DNA from 2 places in the Micromonospora sp. NPDC047644 genome. Region 2 is predicted to be linked to the other one. Evidence: riboswitches for the same ligand, from Rfam matches in the RefSeq annotation. Region 2 holds a riboswitch; the other holds the start of a gene.
What was found. Region 2 has a riboswitch for S-adenosylmethionine ahead of AB0877_RS23720 (ABC transporter substrate-binding protein). Riboswitches for the same ligand answer to the same signal wherever they lie in the genome.
Positions count from the first base shown of each region.

Region 1 (7,751 bases), on a different contig from region 2:
ACCGGGCGCCTCGGCCGCCAGCATGATGAGGTTCGGGTCGAACCCGGCCTCGGCGAGCACCTCCCGGGCGTACTTCACGGTGATGGCCAGCGGCAGCACCGCGCGCGGGTGCGGCTTGACGATCACCGGGTTGCCGGTGACCAGCGAGGCGAACAGCCCGGGGTACGAGTTCCAGGTCGGGAAGGTGTTGCAGCCGATCACCAGCGCCACCCCACGCGGCACCACGTGGAACGTCTTGGTCATCCGCAGCGGGTCGCCCTTGCCGGCGGCCTTCTCCCAGCCCGCCGCGCCCGGGTGCCGGGTCATCTCGGCGTACGCGTACGCCAGCGCCTCCAGCGCCCGGTCCAGCGCGTGCGCGCCACCGGCCTGGAAGGCCATCACGAACGCCTGCCCGCTGGTGAACTGCACAGCGTTGGCCAGCTCGAAGATGTGCTTGTGCAGCCGGTCGAGGATCTCCAGGCAGACGCCCACCCGGGCCTGCGGGCCGGCGTCGCGCCACGCCGGCAGCGCGGCGGAGGCGGCGTCGACCAGCTCACCGGGCCGGGCGTGCGGGTACCGCACCGCCAACTCCACCCCGAACGGGCTCGTCTCGGTGGCGACCCGATCGCCCGTGCCGGGCTGGTCGAGCGGAAAATCACCGCCGAGGTACGCCTCGAAGGCGGCCTTACCGTCGGCGGCGGCGGTCTCGCCGTACACCCGAGGGCTGGGGGATTCGGGATAGGCGGACCAGTAGCCCCGCTCCGTGATCGCGGTCAGCGCACGGTTGAGGGTGTCGGCGTGCCTGTCGTACAGGGGATGCGGGGTCTCCGTCATGCCCGCCATCATGCAACAACCGGGCCCGCGAGCAGTAGGGCCGGTGCCGACCGGCGATTGGTCCGGCGGAGGGCGGGTAAGCGCCCGCCCTCGGGCCACGGAAGGACGGCGGGGTGGGGGTCACTGAGATCCGCGTGCACGGGGTCGCCGACAAGGGTCCGGAGGTGATTCTCGATCGACCGGCGGTGGTGCGGGTCGCTGGGGACGACGACGCCGGCTTCTTCCGGCCCCGGCCTGGTTTCGGCGACCCAGCCGAGGCGGACGGGGCGACGTTGGAGGCGTATCGCTGGAGCGGACTGACCGGCGGTACCGCGACCCGCACCTTCTCACTGGTGCTGTTGCTGCCCTTCATGCTCAGCAACATCGTGATCTGGATGCTCCCAGTCATCGGCGGCCGTTCGGGTACCGCCGGCCGGGCGGTGTGTCGACTGCTGGCGGCGTCCCTGACCGCCATGTACGTCCTCTCGACGGCCGGCGTCTCGCTGGACCTGATCGCCTGGCAGTGTGCGTCGTACCCACGATGCCTCGAGGACCGCCGGGAGCTCTCCTGGCTGGGCGGGGTGACGCCGGGGCTGCGGCTGGCCATCCTCGCCATCCTGCCGATCCTGGCGATCGCGCTGATCTGGCGGCTCGGGGCGCGAACCTGGCAACTTCCCGAGGACAGCGCGGCGACACCGCAGGGGGTGGGTGCCGACCGCCTGGACACCCCGGCGTTCTGGGACAACCGCGCGTTGCTGCGACGGCTGCGGTCGGTGCACGTCGCGGTGGCGCTCGGCACCCTGGACGCGACGCTGTTGCTGCCGCTGGCCAGCCACGATGCCACCCTGACCGGTTACGTGCTGCTCGGCTTCGACGTGGCCCTGCTGGTGGGGACCGCCGTTCTGCTCTGCCGGCCGGCCATCGAACGGCACGGCGGGCCGGGCACCGGCCGCTCCCCCACCCAGGCCGTGCGCCGCCTGGCCGTGGTGCTGACGGTGCTGACGGTGGCGTACGCGTCAGCACCCCGTCCACCGTGGGTGGCCACCGGAACGTTGCCCTGGTACGACGTGCTGGTCGCCGGGCTCTTCGCCGCGCAGTTGGTGCTGCTGCTGGCGCTGGGGATGCTGGTGCTCACCCGCCACCGGCGGACCGGACGGACCTTCGTCGCCTGCCTCGGCGCGCCGGTGCTGGCATCGGTGGCGATCGGACTGGCAGTGGCCTTCTCATCCGGCGTCACCTACGCGGTCGCCGAATACCTGGACCGCGGCTCCAGCCCCACCCCGGCCCGACCGTTGCCTCCGGGCGCGCCGCCGCTGTCCCCGCCGGTGGCGTACCGGTGGGCGGCGCTGGGCTTCTCGGTGGCGATCGTCGTGGTGTGGGTGGTGACGGTGGTCGGGGCACGGATCCGACGGGCCCGGCACCGCCGGCAGGCGGAGGAACTGGTCCGCCGGGACTTCCCGGAGGCGTCCCGGGTGCCGCCGGAGCGCGTCCAGGCGGTGCGGGACGCGATCGTCCGGGCTCAGGTCGCGGACCGGCTCGGCCCGCTCGCGCCAATCGCGTACGCGGTGCTGGCGCTGCTCACCCTCGGTGCCGCCGGGCTCTCCATCCTGCACCAGGGACCCGGCGCGCTCGCGCTGCGGCTGGGCGGGCAGACGCTGGCCCGGCCGGTGATCTTCGTGACCGACCTCGGTGGGGCGCTCACCGGCGTGTTCGCCCTGGTGCTGGCGGCGGCCGGACTCTTCGCCTACCGGTCGACAGGCGTCCGGTCGGTCGGGGTGCTCTGGGACCTGGCGACGTTCTGGCCGCGCGGGGCGCACCCACTCGCGCCGCCCTGCTACGCGGAGCGGGCGGTGCCCGAGCTCACCCGCCGGATCGGGCAACTCGTCGCGAGCGGCGAGCAGGTGGTCCTCTCCGGGCAGAGCCACGGCAGCGTACTGGCCGTGGCCACGGTGCTTCAGTTACCGACGACGTGCCAGCGGCAGATCGCGCTGCTGACCTACGCGAGCCCGCTGGGCAACCTCTACCGGCGGTTCTTCCCGGCGTACGTGAACGATTCGATGCTCAATGAGGTGGGCGAGTTACTCGACTGGCGATGGATCAACCTCTGGCGTTACACCGACCCGGTCGGCGGGTGGATCTTCACCGGTGACCCCTCGGCCCGGCCCGGCCACCCATCGGCCGAGTTCAGTGGTCAGGCGGCCGAGGTGGACCGCCGGGTCCGGGACCCGGCCGGGTTGACCGTCGCGCCGACCGACACCGTGCCGCCACCGGTGCGCGGGCACCACTTCACCTCCGACGAGGACTTCCACAGCGCGGTCCGTGAGCTGACCCGGCGGTTGGAGGAGGGTGAGCCGCCACCGGTCAGAAGGTGAGCTGCCAGTCGGTCCAGGCGTCCACCGGGCGGAAGCCGAGCTGCTCGTTGATCGCCACCATGTGGCTGTTGCTCGCCGCGTTGAAAGTGTCGATCACCTGTACCGCCGGCTCGTGGGTGAGCAGATGGTGCAGGTTCTCCGCCTTGGCGATGAGGCCGAGCCGGTGCCCACGGTGGGCGGGGTCGACGATGGTGATCTGCTGGAACGCGTGCCAGTCGGCGGCGGCACCCACGTCCAGCAACGTCCAGGCGACAATCCGGCCGGTCTCTTCGTGCCGCATCCCGAGGTGGTAGCGCCGCCGGCCCCGGGCGTCCAGCGCTCGTTCGTTGCCGCGGATCCGCTCAGCGTCCACCTGCTCCGGTTCCCACTGCACGTCGCCCATGGGGGCGTCCATCAACAACCGGCCGTCCAGGTAGGCGATGTCGGCGACGTACTCCTGCGGGGTGGAGCCCTGCCAGCAGACGGCGTGGTAGCCCTCGGCGTGCGGTCGGGCCTCGGCGAGCGCCGCCCGCAACGCGACCCGGTCGATCTCGCCGACATCGAGCCGGCGGCGTACCTCGGCGAGAGCGGGCTGGGCTCCGGTCGCGGCGGCGAACGCGTCGCCCGCCCCGCTCCGGGCCGGCCCGCCGGGCAGTGCGGAGACAGCCATCCCCACCACCCGCTTGCGGCCGTGCTCGCGGAGCAGGCGCAGCCCGTACTCGTGCAGGGCCCGGCCGACGCCCCGGCACCGCAGCCGCGGATGCACCAGCAGATCGACGGTGGCGTTGTCGGTGTTGTCGAGCTGCGGCAGGTCCAGTTGCAGGTAGCCGGCCGGCTCGCCGTCCAGACGGGCCAGCGCCCAGAGCGACCGGGTGCCGGGCATCGGCGTGCGGAACAACGCGTCGAAGCGACGCCGGCAGGAGGGCGGAAAGTCCGGCAGGTCGGCGTCGTTGGCCGCCGACCCGATCCGGTACGCCTCGTCGACCGACGTCCGGTCGGCGTCGTCGAACGACGCGATGGTGATGCTCATGCCGGTGAGCGTGCACCGCACAAAAGCGATCGGGCCAGCGAATTATCGCTGGCCCGATCGAACGTTGGTCGGGAGGGACACTCGCACAACGCCTCCGGCGTTGGGTCGCAAGAACTTCAAAAGTCTTCGGCGAAATGCCCTCCCGCACGGAGCATCTTGCGCCGTCCGGTTCCTGCCGTCAAGTCCGTAGGGGCGGGTTTTCCACACTCACAGCGAAAACCCAGTTACCGACTGATCCACTCGGCCCGGTGCCGGGCGGGGCCGTTCAGCCCAGGAGGCCGGCGTCGCGGGCGGCGCGCAGCGAGGGCTTGATGTGGTGGGTCGGCCCGACCTGGCCGGCCACCGCGTCGATGGTCTTCAGACCCTCGCCGGTGTTGAACACGACGGTCTCGGCCGTCGGGTCGAGCCGGCCGGACTCGACCAGCTTGCGCAGCACCGCCACGGTGACTCCGCCGGCGGTCTCCGCGAAGACCCCGGTGGTACGGGCCAGATCGCGGATGCCCGCGCGGATCTCGTCGTCGTCCACGTACTCCATCCAGCCGCCGGTGCGGCGGACCGCCTCCAGGGCGTAGAGACCGGCCGCCGGGTCGCCGATGTTGAGTGACTTGGCGATGCCGGTGGGCTTGACCGGGACGATCGTGTCGGTCTCACCGTGCAGCGCGACGGCGATCGGGTTGCAGCCGGCGGACTGCGCCCCGAAGACCTTCCAGCCGTCGGCGGGCGCCTCGACCAGGCCGATCTCCACCAGTTCGGAGAACGCCTTGTCAATCTTGGTGAGCAGCTCGCCGCTGGCCATCGGGATGACCACCTGCGCCGGGATCCGCCAGCCGAGCTGCTCGGCCACCTCGTAGCCGAGGGTCTTGGAGCCCTCCGCGTAGTACGGCCGGACGTTCACGTTGACGAACGCCGTGTCCTCGAACTCGTCGGTCTCCACCAGCTCACCGCAGAGCCGGTTGACGTCGTCGTACGAACCGTCGATGGCGACCAGTTCGCCGCCGTAGACCGCGGTGGTGATGACCTTGCCCTGCTCCAGGTCGCTCGGGATGAAGACCACCGAGGGCACCCCGGCGCGGGCCGCGTGGGCGGCCACCGAGTTGGCCAGGTTGCCGGTCGACGCGCAGGCGAACCGGCTGAAGCCGAGGGCCTTGGCGGCGGTGAGCGCCACCGAGACGACCCGGTCCTTGAACGAGTGGGTCGGGTTGGCACTGTCGTCCTTGACCCAGAGCGGCGCGGTGATGCCCAGCTCGGCGGCGAGGTGCGGGGCCGCCACCAGTGGGGTGAGGCCCGGGTCGAGGGTGACCCGGCTGGCCGGGTCCTGACCGGCGGGGAGCAGGGCGGCGTACCGCCAGATGTTGTTCGGGCCGGCCTCGATCTGCTCGCGGGTGACGGTGGCCAGCGCGGCGGTGTCGTAGTCGACCTCCAGCGGGCCGAAACACTCGTAACAGGCGTGCTGGGCGGCGAGCGGGTAGCGGGCCGAACAGGCACGGCAGACCAGGGCGCGGGCGGGGCTGGCAGCGGTGTCGATGCCGGAGGCGACGAGCGTCGACGTCATGTCGAGAGTCCTCTCATCTTTCCCCGCATCGCACGGTGCGGCGGGGACGGAATTGGCACCTGCCCCACGGGTCGCTCAGCGGTGAGCGCGCGGGGTGGTTGCCGGGGCGTCGTCGGGCCGTATCCCTCAGCCCCTCTGGATGAGGTATTCAGTTGTGCCGTCGAGTCTAGGACAACGCTGTCGGCCGCTGCTACCACTGATCCCAGGTATTGGGTCAGCGGGTGCTCACCGCAACGGGGTCGGTCACCGCGATCGGGTCCGTCACCGCGCTCGGTCCGGGTAGGGACGTGGCCCGGGGCCGGGCGGCGAGGTTCGCGGCGATCAGGGCGGCGATCGTGATGGCGGCCCCGACCAGTTCGACGGGCTCCGGGCGGTAGCCGCGGGCGATCTGCACCGCGAAGGTCGTCACCGGAACCAGGTTCATGAACAGCGCGGCGTTGGCGGCGCCGAGTCGCTGCACGCCGGTGTTCCAGGCCAGGACCGCGATCACGGCACCCACCAGCACGGCGTACGCCAGTTGGGGGGCGACCGCCACGAGGTCGGCGGCACCGGGCGCGTGCTGCCAGCCGACGGCGTCGGCGCCGATGCTCAGGACGAGCATGGCGGCCGTGCCGGCGAGCGCGGTCAGTGTGGTGAAGCGCAGCGGCGACCACTCGCCGAACCGGCTGGCACCGTGGGTGTAGATGCCCCAACCCAGCACCGCGCCGATCATCATGAGCCCACCCAGGCCGAACTGGCCGAGCCCGGCCAGGCTCCCGCGCGTGATCACCAGACCGACGCCGAGGAGCGCCACCAGGGAGAGGGCCAGCAGGAGCGGCTTCGGGCGTACGCCGTCGCGAGCCCAGCGGACCAGTTGGGTGATCACCGGGGTGGTCGCCACGAAGAGGGAGATCTGCTGCGGGGCGGCGTGTTCCAGCGCCAGGTTGGTGAGCAGGTTGAAGCCCGCGAAGCCGACCACTCCGAGCACCACCACCTCCAGCGCCCGGCCACCGTGGCGTAGCGCGCCGGCACCCTCGCGTAGCAGCAGGATGGCGACCAGGACGACGGCGGCCAGCAGGTAGCGCGCGGTGGTCAGGTTGAGCGGGTCGACCCGGTGAAGCGCGCTGGCCAGGATCGGGAACATCACGCCCCAACCGAGCACGGCGACCAGTGGGTACGCGGCGCGGGATCGCATCGGCAACTCCAATGTTCGAGTATCGTCGAACCAACGACACCGACCATAGGACGATGTTCGATAGTTGTCGAACAAGGGTTACACTGGTCACATGGAGCCGCACGAGCCCGACCTGACCGCCGTACCGGTCACCACCGTGTTGGCCGCACTCGCCGACGACGTGCGGCTACAGATCGTCCGGGCGCTCGCCGAGGGCGGCGAGTCCGCCTGCGGCAGTTTCGACTTCGGCGTCTCCAAGGCCACTCGCAGCCACCACCTCAAGGTGCTGCGCGAGGCGGGGCTGACCCGGACCCGGGCGGCCGGCACCAGCAGGCTGGTCCGACTCCGCCGCGACGAGGTGGACAAGCTCTACCCCGGCCTGCTGGACGCGGTCCTCAGCCAGCGTCCGCCGGCCTGACCCGCCCCGCCTCCGCTCGCCGGCCGCGTGCGGTCCGCGTGGCCGCAGCAACCGGTAGGCGGCGCCTGACCTCGGCAACCGGTAGGCGGCGGCCCGTGACCTCGGCAACCGGTAGGCGGCGGACCGTGACCTCGGCAGCCCGGGAGATGCCTCCGACGCTCGCTGTGGAGCTGAATCGTCTACGGCACCAGCGAGAAGTAGCACCACGACCGCGGAGTGTCGGCCGGTCCCGGGCGGGGCCCGTCGGCCAGTCCCGGCCCCGGGGCACATCGGCCGACCCTGACCGGGCGCGCCGGCCGGCCCCGGGCACATCGGCCAACCCCTGACCGGGCGCGCCGGCCGGCCCCGGCCCCCAGGCACATCGGCCAACCCCTGACCGGGCGCGCCGCCGAAGCCGCCTCGTCGAGGCTTCGGCGGCGCGCGGTTCGGGTCTGGTCAGACGGACACCGTGCCGG
Region 1 is NZ_JBEYSY010000012.1:169,731-177,481, forward strand. It holds gene paaN (phenylacetic acid degradation protein PaaN) at 1-813, opposite strand, end outside; gene AB0877_RS21130 (hypothetical protein) at 927-3,164, shown strand; gene AB0877_RS21135 (GNAT family N-acetyltransferase) at 3,154-4,173, opposite strand; gene thrC (threonine synthase) at 4,439-5,725, opposite strand; SAM riboswitch class I at 5,736-5,871, opposite strand; gene AB0877_RS21145 (DMT family transporter) at 5,940-6,899, opposite strand; gene AB0877_RS21150 (metalloregulator ArsR/SmtB family transcription factor) at 6,991-7,296, shown strand; gene AB0877_RS21155 (DoxX family protein) at 7,732-7,751, opposite strand, start outside.
Region 1: linked by a shared signal. The riboswitch ahead of thrC (threonine synthase) and the one ahead of AB0877_RS23720 (ABC transporter substrate-binding protein) in region 2 are both predicted to bind S-adenosylmethionine.

Region 2 (7,751 bases):
AGCACCGTGATGTTCTCGTGCAGACAGTCGTGGATCGAGCGGTGGCGGATGATCGACACGTCGGCGTCGACGTAGTGGCTGGCCGCGCCGGGGACCAGAACGAACCGCGTCTCGAAGTAGGTCAGGTCGTCACGGGAGAGCGCGTTGATCCGTTCGCCGTCGATCCTGAGCACAAAGTGGGACAGGAAGCGGGTGTCGTACGCGAAGAGCCCGACGGGTGACCGCGGGTCGGCCTCGATGTCGCCCTGGGCGTCGCAGATCGCGAACACGTTACCGGCGATCACGTGGAGCAGTTCCTGCCTCACGACCGTTCCTCCCGAGCGTGCACGAGGCCGCGGTCCGGGGCCGGGGCACCCGCCGCGCTCCGGTCCGAGGGCCGCCCGGCGAGGGCAGCCCGGCCGAGTTCCCGGGGATGCCGGGCGCCGCTGGGCCCTGCGAAGATCCGCCGCAGCAGCATCAGCAGTCGCATGTCGCCGTGCAGGGCGAGGTCGTTGCGCAGCAGCGCCGCGCCGGGGTGCAGCTGCCCGTCGACCATCTGGTCGAACACCCGCCGGTCCGCGCTGACGACCAGGTCGGCGTCGTCGGCCGACCGTGCCACCCGCACCTGTTGGTCGGCGACGGTGAGGTACCAGTGATCGGTGCTGCCGTCGTCGCGGACGTCCAGCCGCAGCGTTCCCGCTGTGGTCTCCGGCAGGTCAGGCCGCCGATCGGTGTCCAGCTGTCGCAGGTACTGCTCCGCCGTCGCGCCCATCGGGTCCCCTCCCCACGGTTCCCCGCAGGATCACCCGCGTCGGGGTGATGCCGGCTCACCCGCAACGGGTGAGGGACGCGTCAGCCGGCCTCGATCAGGCCGCGCACGTAGGCGGCCTGGCCCACGTGTTGCAGGTCGTCGTCGACGATGCTGACCAACCGGACGCCGAGGGTGACCGGCGGGTCCCACGACTCGTCGACCACCCGGTCCAGGTCCGCCGGGCCCAGACCGGCCAGCAGGCTTGCGGTACGCGCCGCGACCGCCTGGTAGTAGTCGATCAACGCCTGCGCGTTCTCCGGCCGTACGGCGGCGACCTGAGCGGGCGAGTGCCCGTAGCCGGTGTCGTCGGGGTCGGGGGTCAGCCCGAACCGACCGGCCCAGTCTCCGCTGACCCAGATCTGCTCGGCGTCGAGCAGGTCGGCGACGTGGTGGTCCTGCACCCGGCTGAGGTGCCAGACCAGCCAGCCGACCGAGTTGCCGCCCGGCCCGGGCTGGTGGCGCAGTTGCTCGGGGCCGAGGCCGTCGACCGCCGCGCGGACGAGGTCGGGCAGCCTGTCGTACGCCTCGGTCAGCAGGTCACTCACGTTCACGGGTACGCCTTCCCGGTCGGTTTCCGAACAGGTACCGCCGGAACCGGGCGGGCAAACCTCGGCCGCTACGGTGATCGGATGGTCGCCGCGGTGGAGTTGTACCTGGACCCGGACGCCACCCGCCGGATCAGGGTGCTCTGGGACGCGCTGGAGGCCGAGGGGGTGCAGAGCATGCGCTCGCTGCTGGAGCGGCGCCACCGTCCGCACGTCTCGCTCATGGTGGCCCCCCGGTTCGACCCGGAGCAGGTCGTCGAGGCGCTACAGGGGACGGTGGTGGCAGCCCCGCTGCGGCTCGACTTCCACCATGCCGGCCAGTTCGTCGGTCGGGTGCTGTGGCTCGGCCCGGCGCCCACCCCGGAGTTGCTGGCGCACCACCGGCTGGTGCACGACCGGCTCGCCGCCGCCGGCGTCGCCCTCGCCGAGCACTACCGGCCGGGGCGGTGGGTGCCGCACTGCACGCTCTCCATGCGGGTGCCGAACACGCTGATGGCTGCCGCGGTGCGCCGCTGTCTGGAGGTGTTGCCGTTGAGCGCGACAGTGGTCGGCGCGGCGCTCACCGACCACGCCCGCGGAATCGCCCACCCGCTGCCGTGACCGCGCCTCGACCGTCGAGGCGTAATGTCCGGTTTGGCGGGTGACAGTCGGAAACCCGAAAACAAGCGGTGCGGATGCGGCCAGGCGTGGGAAGGTTCGAGTGGCTGTCGTACCGGTGGTGGGCTGCTCACAGGCGGTCCGCCCGGCCGGTGTGGCGCGGGGTCACCCCGCGCCACCCACGGCGGCTTCGACGAGGAGAGGCAGGGCCCATGCAGGCTCAGCGCAGGCCACCGCGCTCGGAGCGGAGCCAGACCCGGGACGACCGGACCGGCGGGGGAATGACCGGGGCGGCCACGCCACTGACGATCTGGGCGGCCGCCGTACTGCTCGGCCGGATCAGTGCCGGCGACGACGACGTCGAGGACGAACGGCACATCCTGCGCGGCATCGAGTGAATCCCGGCCGCACGGGTCAGAGCCAGCCGCGCCGCTTGAAGATCACATAGAGGGTGCCGCAGACCAGCAGCATCAACAGCAGCGCGAAGAGGTAACCGAAGCGCCAGTTCAGCTCCGGCATGTGGACGAAGTTCATGCCGTACACGGTGCCGATGAGCGTGGGAGCGAAGAGGATCGCCGCCCAGGAGGAGACCTTCTTCAGCTCCTCGTTCTGGCTGTAGCTGGCCGCGGTCAGGCTGCGCATCTCCTCGTTCTGCTGCTGCGAGACGAGGGTGGCGTTGACCGTGAGGATGTTCTGCAACAGGTGCCGGAAACCGTCCACCCGCTCCACCACCTGGGTCAGGTGGTCGGTCACGTCGCGCAGGTAGCGGCGCAGCTCCTCGTTGGCGCTGGCGCTGCCGGCGCCGTCGGCCAGCGCGCCGAGCACGCTGAGCAGCGGGCGGGCGGCCCGCTGGAACTGGATGACCTCCCGGCTGAGCCCGTAGATGCGGCGGCTGGCGTTCGGATCGCCACCGAACACCTGGGTCTCGATCTCGTCGATGTCGTTCTCCAGTCCGGCCACCACCGGCGCGTACCCGTCGACGACCTGGTCGAGGATCGCGTACAGGACCGCCTCCGGCCCCCGGGCGAGCATCTGCGCCTCGGTCTCCAGCCGTCGCCGCACCGCGGCCAGGTCGGGCGCCTCACCGTGTCGGACGGTGACCACGAAGCCCGGGCCGATGAACAGGTGCAGCTCGGAGAACTCGACCCCCTCCCGGAGGTCGTCGTAGCGGGCGGCGCGTAACACCACGAACAGGGTGTGCCCGTAGCGCTCCAGCTTGGGCCGCTGGTGGGCGTTGATCGCGTCCTCGACGGCCAGGTCGTGCAGCCGGAACTCCCGGGCCAGCGAGGTGATCTGCTCGATGTCGGGCCGGTACAGCCCGATCCAGGCCATCGCGCCGTCCTGCTCCTGGAGGCAGCGGTACGTCTCGGCGAGGCCGGACGGCGAGGCGAACCGGTGCCCTCGGACGTAGACCGCGCTGTCCACCAGACCACCGTGAGACGCGGCGGCGGGTGACTCCGTGGGCGGCGGCACACCGACCCTGGTTTCGTACTCGTCGAGTTGGCGGCCGAAGCCACCACCCGGGCGGAAGCGACGGCCGCCGACCATGCCCTGTCCCCTCCCCCGGCGCCGTCCCGTCCAGCCCGGGGCGCTGCTTCCCCGCTGCCCCGGGCCCTGAAACCCGCCGTGGCGTCGGCCGGGTTCCGCGCACCGGCGGACGGGGACGGCCCGCCGGGCGGATACTCACGGTGACCGTGGGGGATGACGGGGGACGCGCCGGTGAAGGTCGACAGCACCGGCCGGTTGCGGGGGTGGCTGCTCGACGCCGGCTCGGACCAGGCCGTACAGCACCCGGGGCCGCACGGGCGCCCGCCGGAGCACCGGCACCACCCGTGGTGGAAGGTGATGTGCCTGACCGGCGTCGACTACTTCTCCACGCTGGGTTACCAGCCGGGCATCGCGGCGCTGGCCGCCGGCGCGCTCTCACCGGTGGCGACCCTGGTGCTGGTGCTGGTGACCCTGCTGGGGGCGCTGCCGGTCTACCGGCGGGTGGCGGTGGAGAGCCCGTACGGTGAGGGCTCCATCGCGATGCTGGTACGCCTGCTGAGCTACTGGCCGGGCAAGTTGCTGGTGCTGGTGCTGCTCGGTTTCGTGGCCACCGACTTCATCATCACCATCACCCTCTCGGCCGCCGACGCGACGGCGCACATCGACGAGAACCCGTTCTGGCCGAGCGGGCTCAAGGGTCACGAGGTGCTGGTCACGCTGCTGCTGGTGTCGCTGTTGGGCGCGGTGTTCCTCAAGGGATTCACCGAGGCCATCGGGATCGCCGTCGTCCTGGTCGCGGTCTACCTGACGCTGAACGCGGTGGTGGTGGCCGACGCGCTGTGGCGGGTGGCGACGCATCCGAGCGCGGTCGGCGACTGGACCACGATGCTGACCACCGGGCACGGCGATCCGTGGCTGGTCGTCGGGCTGTCGCTGTTGGTCTTTCCGAAGCTGGCGTTGGGTCTGTCCGGCTTCGAGACCGGGGTGGCGGTCATGCCGAGCGTACGGGGTGACCCGCAGGACTCCGAGGCACGACCGCTGGGCCGGATCCGTGGCGCGCGCCGGCTGCTCACCACCGCGGCGGTGATCATGAGTGTCTTCCTCATCACCAGCAGCGTGACGACCACGGTGCTCATCCCGCCGGAGGCCTTCCAGCCGGGCGGACCGGCGAACGGGCGCGCGTTGGCGTACCTGGCGCACGCCCACCTCGGCGAGGTGTTCGGCACCGTCTACGACCTGTCCACGATCGGAATCCTCTGGTTCGCCGGGGCATCCGCGATGGCGGGTCTGCTCAACCTCGTGCCGCGCTACCTGCCCCGGTACGGCATGGCGCCGACCTGGGCGCGAGCCGTCCGGCCGCTCGTGCTGGTCTTCACCGCCGTCGCGTTTCTGATCACGATCGTCTTCGAGGCCAGCGTGGACGCGCAGGGCGGCGCGTACGCCACCGGGGTCCTGGTGTTGATCACCTCGGCCGCGACGGCGGTGACGCTCGCTGCGCGCCGGCAGCGTCAGCGCGGCCGCACCATCGCCTTCGGCGTCATCGCATTGATCTTCGTCTACACCACCGTGGCGAACGTGGTGGAGCGCCCGGACGGTGTGAAGATCGCGGCCTGTTTCATCGGCGGGATCATCCTGGTGTCGGTGCTGTCCCGGCTGATGCGGGCCTACGAGCTGCGCGTCGACCACGTCGAGCTGGACCACACCGCGGCGCGGATGATCGACGAACGCGCCGGACGACGGATCCGCCTCGTCGCGCACGAACCCGACCGGCGCGACGAGGCGGAGTACCGCGCCAAGCTGGCGCAGACCATGGCGGACAACGACTTTCCCGACGACAGCGACGTCATCTTCGTCGAGGTCACGGTCACCGACCCGTCCGACTTCGAGACCGAGCTGCTGGTCCGCGGTGGGAAAGTCGACGGCCGTTTCCCGGTGCTCAGCCTGGCCAGCTCGTCGGTGCCCACCGCGCTCGCCGCCCTGTTGCTGGAGATCCGCGACCGCAGCCGTCGGCGCCCCCACATCTACTTCGAGTGGTCCGAGGGTGGCCCCACCCGCAACTTCCTGCGCTACCTGGCCTTCGGACAGGGTGCCATCGCCTCGGTGACCCGGGAGATCCTGCGCCGCCAGGAGCCCGACCCGCACCGTCGACCGCACGTCCATGCCGGCTGACCTGCGAGTCGACAGCCCGTCGCGCACAGTGAGCGTGGTCATACCGACTGGACGATCCACCCGTTCCTGCTGCTAGCCTCGGCGCAGGTCATGAGCGCCAGCGCGAAGCCCCGGCTCGCTGGCCGGCAACCCTCCTCCGCGGTGGGGTGCCCCGGGTGAAGACCAGGCACCGGCAGGACGTCGGTGCAAGCGTGGCCTGGCACCCAGGTCAGCACAGACCCGGGAGAACCATGCGCATCCTCGGCACCACCGGACCGACCGACGTCGCGGGCACCCGCACCGGTCGCCCCTCGCCCGTACTGATCCGGCGACGGCACGTGGACATGATGCGAATGTGCAGCGCCGCCTGTCGTGGCGGCACCGCGCTCTAGCACCACCTTCCCGAGCTCCTTTCCCACCGGTACGCCCATCGGGCGCGCCGTCGGTGGCGTACGTCCGTGCGCGCCGAGACACCACCCTTCGGAGACACCAGTGCGATTCCTTCCTGCCCTGACCCGCGCCGCCGCCCTGGGCGCGGTCACGATCCTCGCCGCCACCGCCCTCACCGCCTGCGGGAACGACGACTCCTCCGACGCCAACCCGTACGGCCTGGCCCAGTCGGGCGTGCTGCGCGCCGGGACGCTGACCGACGCCCCGCCGAACGTGTACCTCGAGGACGGCAAGTTCACCGGCTTCGACAACGACCTGCTCACCGCCGTGGCCGGCAAGCTCTCCCTCAAGGTCGAGTTCGTCGGCACCGACTTCTCCGCACTGCTCAGCCAGGTCAACAACCGTAAGTTCGACGTGGGCAGTTCCTCGATCACCATCACCGAGGCCCGCAAGAAGACCGTCGACTTCGGCAACGGCTACGACTTCGGCTACTTCGGCCTGGACGTCCCGGCCGGCTCGCCGATCACCGGCTTCGACCAGCTCGCCGGGAAGCGGGTCGTGGTGGTGCAGGGCACCGTCCAGGACGACTACGCCACCGGCAAGCAGCTCAACCCGGTGCGGGTGCCGGACTACAACGGCGCGATCAACCAGCTCAAGGCGGGCACCGCCGACGCCTGGATCGCCCCGGCGGAGATCGGTGAGAAGTCGGCCGCCGACAGCAAGGGCAAGATCACCGTGGCGGCCAAGCAGCTCAGCCCGGCACCGACCGCGTACGCGGTGGCCAAGGGCAACGACAAGCTGCGCGAGGCGCTGAACAAGGCCCTCGACGAGGTCATCGCCGACGGCACCTGGAACCGGTTGCAGGCCCAGTACTACCCGGGCCGGCCGATCCCGGCGGACTTCGCCCCGGGCAGCGGCGCGGTCAAGGTCGCGCCGTCGGCGTCCGCGTCGGCCGCGTCCTGAGCCGGTGACGAGCGAGCGGGGCGGTAGGAGGAGCAACCGATGGAACCGTTGACCACCCTGTGGGAGACCTTCTTCGACGCCGACGCGATGCGCGAGGCGCTGCCCGAGATGCTGACCGTCGGGTTGCCCAACACGCTGATCCTCGCGGTCTCCGCCGCCCTGCTCGGCTCGGTGCTCGGCCTGTTGCTGGCCGTCGCCGGGATCTCCCGCAGCCGCTGGCTGCGCTGGCCGGCGCGGGTCTACACCGACGTGTTCCGGGGGCTGCCGGCCGCGGCGACGATCCTGCTGATCGGGGTCGGGCTGGCCCCGCTGGGCATGCAGGTCTGGGGGCCGGATCCCTACCCGTTGGGCATTCTGGCGCTGTCGCTGATCGCCGCCGCGTACATCGGGGAGATCTTCCGCTCGGGCATCCAGTCGGTGGAGGCCGCCCAGTTGGAGGGCGCCCGCGCGCTCGGCTTCTCCTGGGCCGACGCGATGCGGCTGGTGATCATTCCGCAGGGCATCCGGCGGGTGCTGCCGGCCTGGGTGAACCAGCTCATCGCGCTGATCAAGGACTCCAGTCTGGTCTACTTCCTCGGCCTGGTGGCCAGCCAGCGGGAGCTGTTCCGGATCGGGCAGGACTACGCGGCCACCACCGGCAACGAATCGGCGCTGCTGCTGGCGGGGCTCTTCTACCTGGCGTTGACGGTCCCGCTGACGCACGTCGTCAACTGGATCGACCGACGGCTGCGCAACGGTCGGCCGGCCACCGCGCCCGACGATGAGGACGACGAGGACCTGTCGACCGCCACCACCGAAGGGAGCCGACGATGACCACCGACACCACCACC
Region 2 is NZ_JBEYSY010000014.1:169,332-177,082, reverse strand. It holds gene AB0877_RS23755 (glycogen debranching N-terminal domain-containing protein) at 1-305, opposite strand, end outside; gene AB0877_RS23750 (SCP2 sterol-binding domain-containing protein) at 302-751, opposite strand; gene AB0877_RS23745 (DUF664 domain-containing protein) at 832-1,341, opposite strand; gene AB0877_RS23740 (2'-5' RNA ligase family protein) at 1,420-1,935, shown strand; gene AB0877_RS23735 (hypothetical protein) at 2,145-2,330, shown strand; gene corA (magnesium/cobalt transporter CorA) at 2,347-3,480, opposite strand; gene AB0877_RS23725 (amino acid transporter) at 3,634-5,589, shown strand; SAM riboswitch class IV at 5,676-5,787, shown strand; gene AB0877_RS23720 (ABC transporter substrate-binding protein) at 6,061-6,921, shown strand; gene AB0877_RS23715 (amino acid ABC transporter permease) at 6,961-7,734, shown strand; gene AB0877_RS23710 (amino acid ABC transporter ATP-binding protein) at 7,731-7,751, shown strand, end outside.